2 regions of the Saccharomonospora xinjiangensis XJ-54 genome follow, and region 1 is predicted to be linked to the other one. Evidence: predicted binding sites of a transcription regulator. Region 1 holds the regulator's gene; the other holds the start of a gene.
The links. The regulator LexA, encoded in region 1, represses DNA repair genes until DNA is damaged. The targets are predictions, from matches to a motif close to CGAACACGTGTTCG.
Positions count from the first base shown of each region.

Region 2: SACXIDRAFT_RS14700 (exonuclease SbcCD subunit D) is a predicted target of LexA. The motif match lies at 1,741-1,754, and genes of this name have one in related genera.

Region 1 is NZ_JH636049.1:3,714,136-3,721,553, reverse strand. It holds gene SACXIDRAFT_RS16895 (MFS transporter) at 1-745, opposite strand, end outside; gene SACXIDRAFT_RS16890 (vitamin B12-dependent ribonucleotide reductase) at 994-3,861, opposite strand; gene nrdR (transcriptional regulator NrdR) at 3,920-4,396, opposite strand; gene lexA (transcriptional repressor LexA) at 5,354-6,094, shown strand; gene SACXIDRAFT_RS16870 (hypothetical protein) at 6,208-7,344, opposite strand; gene hflX (GTPase HflX) at 7,360-7,418, opposite strand, start outside.
Region 2 is NZ_JH636049.1:3,243,873-3,251,290, forward strand. It holds gene SACXIDRAFT_RS23775 (DUF6542 domain-containing protein) at 1-348, opposite strand, end outside; gene rmuC (DNA recombination protein RmuC) at 680-1,597, opposite strand; gene SACXIDRAFT_RS14700 (exonuclease SbcCD subunit D) at 1,813-2,976, shown strand; gene SACXIDRAFT_RS14705 (AAA family ATPase) at 2,973-5,939, shown strand; gene SACXIDRAFT_RS14710 (methylated-DNA--[protein]-cysteine S-methyltransferase) at 5,916-6,428, opposite strand; gene SACXIDRAFT_RS14715 (DNA-3-methyladenine glycosylase 2 family protein) at 6,425-7,418, opposite strand, start outside.

The DNA.
Region 1 (7,418 bases):
CCGTGGCGGCACCGTATCCGACGAGCAGGAGTGGCACTACGGAGCCGTCGATGCCGCTGACCTCGGTGAGAATCGGCTGGAAGTAGCTGAAGCCCGCGAAGGTCGCGCCGATGACGAGGGTGCTCGTGCAGAGGGCGAGCAGCAGCGTGCGGGAGCGGAAGACACCGAGCTGGGTGCGAAGGTCGTCGGCTCCGGTCGCCTCGATCGCGGGCAGTGCGATGACGGTGGCGATCGCCGCGACGGCGGCGAGCCCCGTGACCACCCAGAACGTCGCCCTCCACCCGAAGTTCTCACCGACCACTGTGGACATCGGGAGGCCGAGCAGTGTGCCGAGCATGAGGCCGTTCATGACCACCGCCACGGCCCGTCCTCGCACCTGTGGCCTGGTGAGTTGCGCCGCGAGTGAGATGGCGAGGCCGAAGAACGCCTGCGCGGCGACGCCGGTGACCACCCGTGCTACGAACATCACGGCGTAGTTCGGTGCGACGGCCGCGAGAACGTTGCCGGCGCCGAACACGACGAACAGGGTGAGGAGCGCGGGTTTCGGTGGCCTCCGGCTCAGCAGCATGGTCAGCACGGGCCCGCCGAGCGCCATCGCGGCGGCGAAGGCGGTGATGAGGTATCCGGCCTGCGGCACGGACACTCCCAGCCCCGTTGCCACAGCGGACAGCAGTCCAGCGACTGCGAACTCGCTGGTGACCATGGTGAAGATCCCCAGCGACAGGATGTAGACGGCACGAGGCACCGCGTTCCTCCGTAGTTTTGGATTGATCAATTCAAAACTACGGTAACGCATTCTCAGGCAGATCCTTGCCAGGGGTTGTGGTTCTCACCTGGCAGGAATCCGGTTGCGCGATCACCGTCCGCCCGACCCCTGTCGTACCGCGTTTCTGCCGCTTCCGGCACGCGTCGGCCTCGCGAGATCGAGACGTGACCGCGGAGACGAAGAAAGGGAGCCGACCCGTCGGCCGGCTCCCCCTCGAACTTCGCGTGTCAGCTGCAGCCGGATGTGGCGCCACAGCCCTCACAGGCGTAGCACGACCCCGCAGGGCGCATCTTCGTGCCGCAGGTCATGCACAGCGGTGCATCGGCAGCCTTGCCGAGCTGCAACTCGACCAGCTCGGTGGTCGTCTGCGCCTCCCTGGCAGGCCGGCCACTTCGCGTCGCGGAGTCGTCCGCGGCCTTCCGCTCACCCGCCTCGACACTGCTGCGCAACTCGTCCAGGTCCACGTTCACCGGCTCCGCACCGCCGCCGCCGTACTCGGCCTCCACCTGGGCCGAACGCTCGTCGGCCGTGAAGATGCCGAGCTGCGCACGCTTCTCGTACGGCAGATAGTCCAGCGCGAGCCTGCGGAACAGGTAGTCCAGCACGCTCGTGGCCATCCTGACGTCCGGGTCGTCGGTCATGCCCGCCGGCTCGAAGCGCAGGTTCTGGAACTTCTGCACGTAGAACTCGAGCGGAATGCCGTACTGGAGTCCCACGGAGATGGACATGGAGAACGCGTCCATCACCCCGGCGAGAGTAGACCCCTGTTTGCCGAGCTTGACGAAGATCTCGCCGAGCCCGTCGTCCGGGTAGGAGCCTGCCGTCAGGTAGCCCTCGGCTCCGCCGACAGTGAAGGACACCGTCTGGCTCGGGCGCTTCTTCGGCAGACGCTTGCGCACGGGCCGGTACTCGACGACGGTGTTCTCCGCCGCCTTCTGCTCCGGCGCGGACTTCTCCTTCTTGCCCGTGGACAGCGGCTGGCCGACCTTGCAGTTGTCCCGGTAGATGGCCAGCGCCTTCAGACCGAGCTTCCAGCCCTGGAAGTAGATCTCCTCGACGTCCTCCACGGTCGCCGACTCCGGCATGTTGACCGTCTTGGAGATCGCGCCGGACAGGAACGGCTGCACGGCCGCCATCATCCGCACGTGGCCCATCGGCGCGATCGAACGCTCGCCGACAGCACAGTCGAACACCTCGTAGTGCTCGGGACGCAAGCCCGGCGCATCGACGACGTGGCCGTGCTCGGCGATGTAGTCCACGATCGCTTCGACCTGCTCCTCCTGGTAGCCCAGTGCGCGCAGGGCACGCGGAACGGCGTTGTTCACGATCTGCATGGACCCACCGCCGACGAGCTTCTTGAACTTCACCAGCGAGAAGTCCGGCTCAATACCCGTGGTGTCGCAGTCCATCATGAAACCGATGGTCCCGGTCGGTGCGAGAACGCTGGCCTGCGCGTTGCGCCAGCCGTTGGCCGTCCCGATCTCGATGCCCCGCTCCCACTCCCGGGTCGCCAGCGATCGCACCGCGGCGTCGTTGTGGTGGTAGGTGCGCACGAGTTCATTGGCCGCAGCGTGCTTGCGCATCACCCGCTGGTGCGGCTCGGCGTTGCGCGCGTAACCCTCGTACGGCCCCACGACACCGGCCAGCTCCGCCGACCGCCGGTACGACACCGCCGTCATCAGCGACGTGATCGACGCGGCCAGCGCCCTTCCGCCTTCGGAGTCGTACGCGTGACCGGTGGCCATCAACAGCGCGCCCAGGTTGGCGTAGCCGATGCCGAGCTGGCGGAACTTGCGCGTCGTCTCGGCGATCGGCTCGGTCGGGAAGTCGGCGAAGCAGATCGAGATGTCCATCGCCGTGATGACCAGTTCGACGGCCTTGGCGAACAGTTCGGCGTCGAACGTGCCGTCCTCACGCAGGAACTTCAGCAGGTTCAGCGAGGCCAGGTTGCAGCTCGAGTTGTCGAGGTGCATGTACTCCGAACACGGGTTCGACGCGGTGATCCGGCCCGACTCGGGGCAGGTGTGCCAGTCGTTGATGGTGTCGTCGTACTGCAATCCGGGGTCGGCGCACTCCCACGCCGCCTGCGCCATCTTGCGGAACAGCGTCTTGGCATCGACGTTCTCCAGAACCTCGCCCGTGGTGCGCGAGCGGAGACCGAACGAGCCACCGGTCTCGACGGCCTGCATGAACTCGTCGGACACGCGCACCGAGTTGTTGGCGTTCTGGTACTGCACCGAGGAGATGTCGGCACCGCCGAGGTCCATGTCGAAACCGGCGTCCCTGAGCACGCGGATCTTGTGCTCCTCCTTCGCCTTGGTCTCGATGAACTCCTCGACATCGGGGTGGTCCACGTCGAGCACGACCATCTTGGCTGCGCGGCGCGTGGCGCCTCCCGACTTGATGGTGCCCGCCGAGGCGTCAGCGCCACGCATGAACGACACCGGGCCCGACGCCGTGCCGCCGGAGGACAGCAACTCGCGGGAGGAGCGGATGCGCGAGAGGTTGAGGCCAGCACCGGACCCGCCCTTGAAGATCAGGCCCTCTTCCCGGTACCAGTTGAGGATCGAGTCCATGTTGTCGTCAACCGACAGGATGAAGCACGCGCTGACCTGCTGCTTCGAACTCGTGCCGACGTTGAACCACACCGGCGAGTTGAAGCTGAACACCTGGTGCAGCAGCATCCAGGTCAGTTCGTGCTCGAAGATCTCGGCATCCGCACTGCCCGCGAAATAGCCGTGCTCGAGACCCGCCTTGACGTAGGCCTTGACGACGCGGTCGATGAGCTGCTTGAGGCTGCTCTCCCTCTCGGGGCTGCCCACAGCACCACGGAAGTACTTGCTGGTGACGATGTTCGTCGCGTTGACCGACCAGAACTCGGGGAACTCCACGCCGCGCTGCTCGAAGTTCACCGTGCCGTCACGCCAGTTGGTCATGACGACGTCGCGCCGCTCCCACCGCACCTCGTCGTAGGGGTGAACGCCCTCGGTGGTGTAGACGCGCTGCACCCGAAGGCCCTTGCGCGCACCAGAGCCGTTGCGCTTCCTGCCCGGCTTCGGCGAGGATTCCGCGCCGACCCCCACGGTTTCTGTCATGACTCCCACTCCCGCGTTCTTCGAAACTGGCGGCCGACGTGACTCGTCGCCCGCGACCTCACTCGCTGTGGTCCTGGCCGGACGACCCGGCGATCGCCTCACGCAGGTTCTTGATCTCGGCCTCGAAGTCCTCGATCGACGAGAAGGACCGATAGACACTCGCGAACCTCAGGTAGGCGACGGTGTCGAGCTCCCTGAGCGGACCGAGGATGGCGAGCCCCACCTCGTGGCTCGGGATCTCGGCGACGCCGGTCGCTCTGATCGACTCCTCGACCCTCTGTGCCAACTGCTTCAGCGCGTCGTCGTCAACAGGGCGTCCCTGACAGGCGCGGCGCACTCCGTTGACCACCTTGTCGCGGCTGAACTGCTCCGTCACTCCCGAGCGCTTGACGACAGCGAGCACCATCGTTTCCGACGTGGTGAACCGGCGTCCGCACGCCGAGCACGACCGCCGCCTGCGAATCGCCTGCCCCTCGTCCACCTCGCGCGAATCGACCACCCGGGAGTCCGCGTGGCGGCAGAACGGGCACCGCACAGTCGAACACCTCCCGAACCTTCAGCTTCTTTCCGCGAAGCGGACACGTCACCGACGCCCGCGACGGGCTACCACACCCGAGTGTCGTCCACGTCTTCCACCGAAGACCAGAGCACCACCGTCATCGAGCACCGAAGGCGATGATACCCCAACCTGTGGACCAATTACAGCGATGTAACTACTACATGTAGGGGTTCGACCTTAAGCCGCGGCCCTGTCGCATGCAACTGGGCCCCCTCCCTCACGGGGGTGAGATCCCGGACCTACCATGTGTGACCCTTCGACGGCCGCGAGTCGCGCCCCGCCGTGTTCGCGAGTACGCCCGGCAACCCGGCACAGCCTACGGCGCCCGGGAAACCGTCACATCGGCCCCCGTGCCCGCCGGGCGGGGGCTCCGTGGCGGCGAGGCCCGCACCGACGACCGCGACCGCGACGGCGAGCGCCACGACCACGAGCCATGGCCACCCCGGCCCCCCTGACTGCCGCTCATCGCCCTCTTCTCCCGCGCGCACACGCCCACCCGGCAGGCTCGGAGCGGCTCCTGGCCGCGTCGGGGGCCGGCACCCTCGGCACCCCCGCCGCCCTTTCCCGCCTTTGGGAAAACCGCCGACCGGCGGGCGAGCAGAAGCATGCCGGGCAACACGCGAATGTCTCGTGATCGGCGCCATACCACCATCCCTCCGCTCGGCGGCCACCGCTCGGCACGAGCCGCCACCCGACTGCGCCGAACCCGCGACCGGAACCGGAACCCTCGGCAAGCCCACGCGACTACGGTCGAACATTCGTTCTATCGAACGCCCGTGCGAATGTGTACCACCGACCCGAGGAAAAATCGAGCGAACGTGGCATGTTCTCGAACAGATGTTTGAAATCCTCGACGAGGAGGGCTAGCGTCGTAACCGGATGTGTACACGGGCCCCACATCGGGTCGGGTCCATGACTGGGAGGCAAATCGCGGTGGCACGCAAGACAACGGGCAACGACGTGAGCGGCGGCGAAGTCTCCGCCCTTCCGCGCACGGTCAGTACCCCGGACGAAAGCCTGACACCGCGCCAGCGGAAAGTCCTCGACGTGATCAGGGACTGGGTGGACAGGTACGGATATCCGCCCAGTGTCAGGGAAATCGGGGAGGCGGTCGGGCTCACGTCAACATCCTCCGTTTCCCACCAGTTGAAGGCGCTGCAACGCAAGGGTTATCTCCGGCGCGACGCGAATCGCCCTCGCGCCGTCGGTGTGCTGGCGATGGACAGCCAGCGCGGAACCACTCGCACCTCGCCTCGCGAGGGTGAGGCCGTCACGGCAGCCGGAGAGACGGTTCCCCGGCCCGCACTGGTACCGCTAGTCGGACGTATCGCGGCGGGAGGCCCTGTCCTCGCCGAGGAGTCGATCGAAGACGTCTTCCCTCTGCCGAAGGACATCGTCGGCGAAGGGGACGTGTTCCTGCTCAGCGTCACCGGCGACTCGATGATCGGTGCCGCGATCACCGATGGCGACTGGGTCGTGGTGAGGCAGCAACCCACCGCCGAGAACGGCGACATCGTGGCGGCGATGATCGAGGGCGAAGCGACCGTCAAAACGTTCAAGCGCAAGGACGACGGGCACGTCTGGTTGCTGCCGCACAATGAGGCATACGACCCGATCCCTGGTGACGACGCCACGATCCTCGGAAAGGTCGTCGCTGTCCTGAGAAGGCTGTGAACCCCGCCAGGGGAATGGCAGCGGAAAACCCGCCGAGGAATCGGGTCGGCGAAGGCCGGAAACCGAGGCCTCGAGTCTTCCGGCCTTTCTCGCCGGTCTGACGGCACCTTGATTCAGCGTTGGCGGCGTTGGCGGCGTTGGCGGCGTTGGCGGCGTTGGCGGCGTTGGCGGCGTTGGCGATGGAAGCGGGCCACCAGCACCACACCGAACACGGCGCCGAGTGCCGCGGCTGACCACACCGCGATGGTGAGCGGAGCGACGGGGTCGAGGTCGGGTTCGCCGTCAGCCGACTCGATCGTCTCGGTGCGCTGTTCTGTCGCCGCCTGCTCCGTCGCGCTACTCCGGTCACCGCTGCCCCGGTCGTCCGCCAGCGCGGTGGCGTTCGGAATGGCTCTCACCGGCTCGCCGGAGCCCTCCCCCGCCGACAGCAGTGTTCCGTCGGGGGTGAACGCGATGGCCTCACCCTGCGGCTCACCGGGCAGAGGGACGCGCACGGGTTCGTGGCCGAACGCTCCAGCGATGTCCCCTCCGGTGACCGGATAGAGATAGGCGTCGGTGTACGTCCGCAGAGCCACCACGCTGCCGTCCGGCGACAGCGCGGCGCCGGTAATGAGAACGCTCCCCGCGACCCCGAGCGGACCACCCTGCGTCGCCGTCGGCAGCAGCGACACCGTGGCGACCTCCTCCAGAGGCGTCGGCCCCGGGCTCACCAGCGGACCGGAGGGCCGGTAAACACGGGAGGAGCCGACCGCGCTCTTGGTGATGATGTAGGGCGTTCCCTCGCCGTCCACCACGAGTGCCTCGGCGTCCTGCGGGCCGTCCGGATACGTGAGGCGATACAGCGCGGACGTACCGTCGCGCGACAGGACGTGCAGAGCCACTGTCTCGCGCACCTGACGGTTGTCCCCGGTGTCGCCGAGCCACAACGTCGCGTCGGGACCGAGCGCGAGATCTTCCACGTCGTAGGGATCGGTCGGCGCGGTCAGCACGTCCCGCACCTGACAGTCGTCGTCGAGGACGAGAACCTCGACCCGGGTGCCGCCGTCGGCCACCGCGTAGAGGTGTTCGGAGTCGGCCGTGAGACCCGACAGCTCAGCGAGCCGGGGATCACCGACCGAGCACACCGCCTTCGGCGCGGTGTCCGCGGTGCCCGCGTTTGCCGTGCCGGAGAAGGACGGTGACAGCAGCGTCGCCGCGAGCGCGGACAGTGTGGAAAGCGCCGCTGTCGCCGCCAAACCGAGTCGCGCCACCCCGCTACGTTAGCGTCAGGCTCGCGACCCGTCGGTGACGTACGCCGAGAGAGTGGCGGCGAGTTCCGCATGCA
Region 2 (7,418 bases), 470 kb from region 1:
GGCGTTCCCTGCGTCGGTCGAGCGTCCGGGGGCGCGCTGCTTCACCATGCGCAGTGCTCCCACGAGCACGGTCGCCGCAGTGGTGCCTGCCATCATCGGGAAGCTGTTGATGAGGGGTTTACCGATGGCCAATGCGTTGTCCAGCATGTCGCTGTCCTCAGGCAGACCCGATGCGGTGATCACGACGAGTGGAACGGCCAGCGCCATCGTGAGCGGTGGCTGCACCATCGGACCGAAAAGGCTCTTGCGCTGAACCGTGAGGACAGTCCCCACGGCTCCAAGCGCGTAACACACGTGGAAGACCACGGACAGACTGTCCGTGACGACCTGATCTACAAAGGCGCCCATCAGCGCCAGCCCGAACGCCAGCAACGCGGCACCCCACCAGGGGATGCCCCGGCGGGAATTGAGCACAGAGCGTTCGTCCCACTGGAGCGCGGCCGCGTCCTTGTCGGCGCTTTTAGCGTTACTCCGTCGGTCACGAATGGCGGTCACGAGGCAACACCGTATCCCTTGCGTCGGCAAAACCGGTGACCCGCCGGTAGGAGGTACGCGCGAAGCGCCGTCAAGAGTGACGCCCTGGGGCAACTGAGACGAATCTCCCGCTCACTCGGAGCAGTGACTGTGACGGGGGGCACGAGCGCCATGGTCGGTAACAATAGCCTCGGTTCACCGGTGCTCATGTCGCGGACAGCTCGTCGGTTCGGCGGACCTCCGGCACAGGAGACGGGCTTGCCGCCGCGTCGGAGAGCGGCGCGACCTGTGCACGGAAGCTGTCGAGTGCCTCCACCTCACGGCGGCGTGCCGACAGGAAACGCTGCAGGTGCGTGCTCGACAGGTTCAGCGCCTCCACCGCGTTGCCTGCTGCCCTGTGCGCAGCCTCCGCCTGCGCCCGGACCTTTTCGACGTCGTCGGCGAGTGTGCGCTCCGTCGCCGCGAACAGCGCTGCGGAGGCGACAACGGCGAAGCCCGTCGGTCCACAGAGGAAGACCCGGCGGTCCAGCAGCCATCGGAACAGTTCCGGGTCGGTGTCCAGCGCCGCTACCACGGCCGCGTCGGACGGCACGAACATCACGGTGCCGTAGATGGCGTCGGCCCAGCGTTGATAGTTCTTGCCCGCCAACTCGGCCGCGCGGGACCGCAGGTTACGCACGTGAACGCGGAGCGCGTCCAGTCGCTCGTCGGGATCGTCGGTCTCCACTGCTTCGGCCCAGCAAGCGAGGCTGGCCTTGGCATCGACGGGAACCGTCCGCCCGCCGCCGACGGTGAGCAGGAGATCGGGTTTGGCGGCGCCGCCACCTGCCACGTCGGTCTGCACCGTGAAGTGCAGCCCTTCCCGCAGTCCGAGTGCTCTCGCTGTCTCGATCAGTACCTGCTCTCCGAGTTCACCACGTCCGCTGATGGACGCGAAGGCGACCTCGTATCGGCGGAGTGCGGCTTGCTGCGCATCCACTTTGGCGCGTTCGGTTTCGACCTGGCGCGCGGCTCTGTCGGCTCTGTGCATGCCGTCCTGGTACAGGCGCCAGAGCATGGCCACCGCTGCTGCCAGCAGTAGCGCGACCACGATGGCGGCAGTGGTCAGAATCGTCGAGCCCACCGTGTTGTCCGTCCTTCCCCCATTTGACGTGGCGGCGGCCGGCATCGCGTGACTTCGCGGAACCGCCGGACCGGGCATCCATGCCGTCGTGTCGTTCACTCATCATGGCGGAAAGTTCCCGGGGAATCAGCGCTCGCGCCATTCGAACACACGTTCGAGTGAAGTGCCGGGGGGTGGTGCGGACAAACGTCGCCCGAGACGCTTAGCTTGTCGGCGTGCGACTGCTCCATACCTCCGACTGGCACGTGGGCCGGACCTTCCACGGCGCCGACCTGCTGGCCGACCAGGACACCGTGTTGAGGCACCTCGCCGAGGTCGTCGAACGGTTGTCCGTCGATGTGGTCCTCGTGGCGGGCGACGTTTACGACCGTGCCGTGCCTTCGGCGGAGGCCGTCCGTGTCGCGACGGCTGCTCTGCGTGGGCTCCGTGAAGCGGGAGCCCAGCTGGTGATCACGCCGGGCAATCACGACTCGGCCGCGAGACTGGGTGCCTTCGCTGATTTTGCCGAGGCAGGTGGTCTGCACCTCCGTACGACCATCGACTCCATCGATCGGCCCGTCCTGCTCGAGGATGAACACGGTCCCGTGGCACTGTACGGAATCCCTTACCTGGAGCCGGATCCCGCACGGATCGCGCTCGGGGTACCTGAGGCGCGAGGGCACACGGGTGTGCTCACCGAGGCGATGCGGCGAGTGAAGGCGGATCTGGCCACGCGAGGCTCCGGAGTCCGTTCTGTGGTCTTGGCACACGCCTTCGTCACCGGTGGCGTCGGTAGTGAATCCGAACGCACCATCGCGGTAGGGGGCGTCGAGCAGGTCCCCGGTTCGGTGTTCGATGGCGTCGACTACGTCGCGCTCGGTCATCTCCACGGTCCCCAACGGCTGGCCGACCACCTGCGCTATTCAGGAAGCCCGCTCGCGTACTCCTTCTCCGAGGCGGCGCGTAAGTCGGTGTGGATCGTGGACCTCGACGAACAAGGTCTCGCCGAGGTCGATCGCGTCGAGTTGCCGGTGCCGAGGCGGCTCGCCACGGTGCGGGGGCGGCTGGACGACCTGCTGGAGGACCCAGCGCACGATGACCTGCGTGAGTGTTATCTCTCGGCCACACTCACCGATCCGGTGCGCCCCGTGGACGGCATGCGACGGTTGCGCGCCCGATTTCCCCACGCGGTGCACCTCGACTGGGAACCGGAGGGAGGAGCAGGCGGAGAGTTGCGCTACTCCGAAGCGGTCAAGGGGCGGACGGATCTCGAGATTGCGGAGAACTTCCTCGCCGACTGTAGAGGGGCCGGCCCCGGAGAGCGCGAGCGACGGTTGCTGGTGGCGGCTCTGGAGTCGGCGGGAAGGGCGAATGCAGGTCTCGGGGAGGCCGTCCGATGAGGTTGCATCGCTTGGAGGTGTGCGCTTTCGGGCCGTACGCCACGCGGCAGACGGTTGACTTCGATGCCCTCGGCGCCGACGGGCTGTTCCTACTGCACGGCGACACGGGCGCGGGGAAGACCACCTTGCTCGACGCGGTGGCGTTCGCGCTGTTCGGCACGGTTCCCGGAGCACGGGCAGACGCGAAGCGGCTCCGGTGCGATCTCGCCGAGGCCGACCTGCCTACCGAGGTGGTTCTCGATCTGACAGTGCAGGGACACCGATTGCGGGTCGCCCGAAGCCCTGAATACGAGCGGCCCAAACGTCGCGGCTCCGGGTACACCAGGCAACCGGCGAAGGCCTCGTTGACCTGGCTCACCCCTCCGCCAGACGGCGGTAGGACCGAAGCGGTCACGCGTAGCGACGAGGTCGCGAGGGTGGTGGAGCGACTGCTCGGTATGAACGCCCAGCAGTTCTTCCAGGTTGTTCTGTTGCCGCAAGGTGACTTCGCGAAGTTCCTTCGTTCCGACACCAAGGAGCGGGCCGAGCTGCTGGAACGGCTCTTCGGGACAGAGCGATTCGCCGCTGTCGAAGACTGGTTCAGGGAGAGCCGGAGGAAGCGCCACGCAGAGCTGGACCGGCGGCGTGCGCGCGTGCGTGAATGGGTGGCACGGTTGGCGCAGGCTGCGGGTGCCGAGGTGCCGGAGCAGGCCGATCGAGCCTGGGCGGCCGGATTGTCCGCTCGGGCTCGTGCCGAGGTCAAGACGGCAAGGGCGGAGGAGATTGCCGCTCGTGCCGCTTGGGAGGAGGCCCGAGAGCGGCTCCACGGCCACAGGACGTCAGCCGAGCGCATCCGCCGTGTCAGGGCGGCCCACGAGCGGCTTGGCGAATTGAAGTGCACCGCACCGGAACGCTCCGGGTGGGTCTCCGAGGCTGAGGCGGCGCGGCGAGCGGCCACGGTGGCCGAACGAGCTACCGAGGTGAGCTCGGGGGAAGCTCACCACGATCAGGTGGTCGGTCAGGAGTCGGTGGCGGCAGCGATGTGTCGCGAGCTGGGCTTCGCCGATGTCGGTCTGGATGTCGAGGAGCTACGGGAGCGTGCGGGCGAGCTCCGGGAAGAAGCAGGTGGGCTCACAAGCCTTGTCGAACTGGCGCAACGGCAGCAGGCGGACCGGCGTCGCATCGAGATTCTGGACGAGGCTGTGGCCTACGACGAGGAACGCATCGCCGTCGTCCAGTCCAAACTGGACGGTTTGCCCGAGCAGGTGAGCGAACTGACCCGGCAGCGCGAACTGGCGGTGGATGCCGTGGCACGACTTGGAGGAATCAGAGCGAGGGAGGACGAACTCACGGCGCTTCTCGACGATGTCGAGTCGCTTCCGGAACTCGACGGTGCCGTGGCCGCCGCTCGTGAAGCCGAGATCGCTGCGGTGGCAGCTCACAACGAGGCCCGGAGCGCTCTGCTCGACATCCGCGAACGCCGCCTGGCAGGCATGGCGGCCGAATTGGCGGGCGAACTGGCCGACGGGGCGGCCTGCCCGGTGTGTGGTTCGGAGAGCCATCCCGCGCCGGCGATTCCCACGGCCGACGCGGTGAGCGAGGAAGCCGAGCGCTCTGCTGCCGAGCACGAGGTGACAGCGAACCGCCGGCGAGAGAAGGCGCGAGTCGCCAGGTTCGAGGCGGAACACCGTAGGGACGCGACGGCCCAGCGAGTGGCAGGACGCAGTTCTGCCGAACTGACTGCCGAGTTGGCCGACGTGCGGGCCGAGCGGGTGAAGCTGGCTGACCGTGCTGCGCGGTCGGAGGCGTTGGCGGCCGCCGTTCGAGCCGCGAAGGAGGAAGAACAGCGTCTGCATTCAGAGCGGGCCGCCCACGAGCGATCGCTGAGCGAGAGCCGTGCGGAGCGCGCTGTTTTGATCGAGGCTGTTGAGGAGCGTGCACGGGCGCTCGACGACGCACGCGGCGAGTTCCCCGACGTTCCGGCCAGAAAAGATCACCTGTTGGCGCTGGGGGCTGCTCTGGAGCGACTCGCCGATGCCCGTATGGCGGTCGTCGTAGCCCGGCGGCAACGCGATGAACGGCGCCGTTCGGTATCCGAGGCTGCGATTCGAGCCGGATTCGCCACGGTGGACGACGCCTTGGCCGCGGTGCGGCCGCCCGAACGTATTGCCGAACTGGACGCCTTGATCAGGGAGGCGGCGGACGCGGAGGCAGCAGCGGCCGGTGTACTCGCCGAACCTGAGCTCGCGGGCGTGTCACCTGATGACGAGGTTGACCTCACGTCGGCGGAGGAGGCCGAACGAGAGGCGCGGGCACGTGCTGAGACAGCGGTGGCGGCGGTGCGTTCCTGCGAGCGTACCGCCGCTGACGTCGCCGCACTGGTGAGTGAGTTCGAAACGGCGCTCGACGATCTCGCTCCGGCTGAGGAGGAGTTCGCCGAGCTCGACGCACTCACCAATGTCCTGGGTGGGCAGGGACAAAACGCGCGCCGCATGTCGTTGCGTTCGTACGTCCTCGCGGCGCGGCTGGAGGAGGTCGCCGTGGCAGCCACATCTCGCTTGCGGTCGATGAGCCAGGGACGCTACTCGTTCGTGCACTCCGATCAGGAGAGCAAACTCCGGGTCAAGGGCGGACACGGTCTCGGTCTTGACGTGCTCGACGACTACTCCGGCGTGATCCGATCGTCCAAGACTCTGTCCGGTGGTGAATCGTTCATCGCTTCACTCGCCCTCGCCCTCGGCCTCGCCGACGTGGTCGCTGCCGAAACCGGTGGTGCGCTGCTCGACACCCTGTTCGTTGACGAGGGATTCGGGACGCTGGATGGCGAAACGCTCGACGTGGTGATGGGCGTACTTGACGAGTTGCGCGCCGGCGGCCGTGTCGTGGGATTGGTCTCGCATGTGGAGGAGCTCAGGCAGCGCATCCCCACCAGGCTCAGGGTCCGCAAATCCCGCACGGGATCAGTTCTCGTGGTAGGTGGGTGATTCGTGGTCGAGCAGCCAGCGTTTCACATCGAGGCCCCAGCGGAAGCCTCCGAGCGCGCCGCCGATGCGCAGCACCCGGTGGCACGGCACGAACAGTGCTGCGGCGTTTCGCGCACACGCCGCAGCAGCGGCGCGAATGGCGGCAGGGCGCCCGGACAGGGCCGCGAACTCGGAGTACGTCACAGGCTTTCCTGCGGGCACGGTCCGCAGTACGTCCCACGCGTGGCTAAGGAAGGGGCCCGATTGCTGGCGAACCGCTATCTCGTCCACGGCGTGGAGTTCGCCGTCGTGGTAGCGGTGCACGGCCTTCGTGACGGCTCCCAGATCCGCGCGATGCCGCAGCGCGCTCGGACGAAGAGCGGGGGCCACGACACTGGTCAGTTGGGTGACATCATCGGTCCAGCCGGACGCCAGAACGGCGTCGTCAGTGTCGATCACCGAAGTGAAGGCACCGATGGGTGTGTCCTGTGTGGACCAGTAGGCGATCACGGTGTGTCCTTTCGCGTCCGTGCTCGGGGTGGGGTTGTGCTCGCGCGCCAGAGGTACATGCCCGCGTACGATCGCCAGGGCCTCCAGCGGCGGGCGTGGTCGGCCAGCCTGCGGGGGCTGATACCGATAGCCTCGGCACCGCGCAGCAGCGCGCGGTCGGTGTCGAGTAGAAGGTCTGTGCGGCCGAGTAGCCGCATGAGCACGTAGTCGGCCGTCCAGGGGCCGATGCCCGGCATAGCGAGCAGGTCGTGCCGCAGTTCGTCGGCGTCGCGACCGACGTGGACGTCGAGCTCTCCGGAAGCCAGCGCGGCGGCGACCTCCCGGATTGCCGCGATGCGCCGTTGCGGGCCGTTGAGGATCTCTCCTGCGTGTTCGGCCACGACGTCCGGGGCTGGGAACAGTTGTGTGGGGTCGCCGCCCGAGGCGATCGTCACCGGTTCACCGAGTTCTGCTGTGAGGCGAGCGGCTGCCGTGCGCGCTGCTGCCACCGACACCTGCTGCCCGAGCATCGCTCGCAACACGAGTTCCGCCCCGTCCACTGCTCCCGGCACACGAATACCTGGTGCGGCACCGACCATGGGAGCCAGCATCGGGTCGGCTGAGAGGCAGTCGAGTACGGCCTGCGGGTCGGCATTGAGGTCCCACAGCCTGCGCACGCGAGCCACCGCGCTGGAAAGGTCGCGCACGTCGGTGAGCCGCACGAGGCATTCGACGTGTGTCGTGCGGGTGGTCACCCTGACGACACCGGGACCGTGTGGCAGGCGCAGTGTCCGGCGGTAGTCCCCGTCCACGACTTCCACACCGGGGATCGCGCGCGCCGCGAGGAAGCCGAGAATGCCCTCGGCGTCGAACGGTTGCCGGAAAGGCAGCCGCAGGCACAGCCGGACCCCGGTGGACGGAGCCGTGTTGGTCGCAGGGTGCTTGCGGTGCCCACGCCGGGCCGCGGCGGTGCGCAGTTCGGACGGGGTTCTGGCGAACACCTCTCGGATG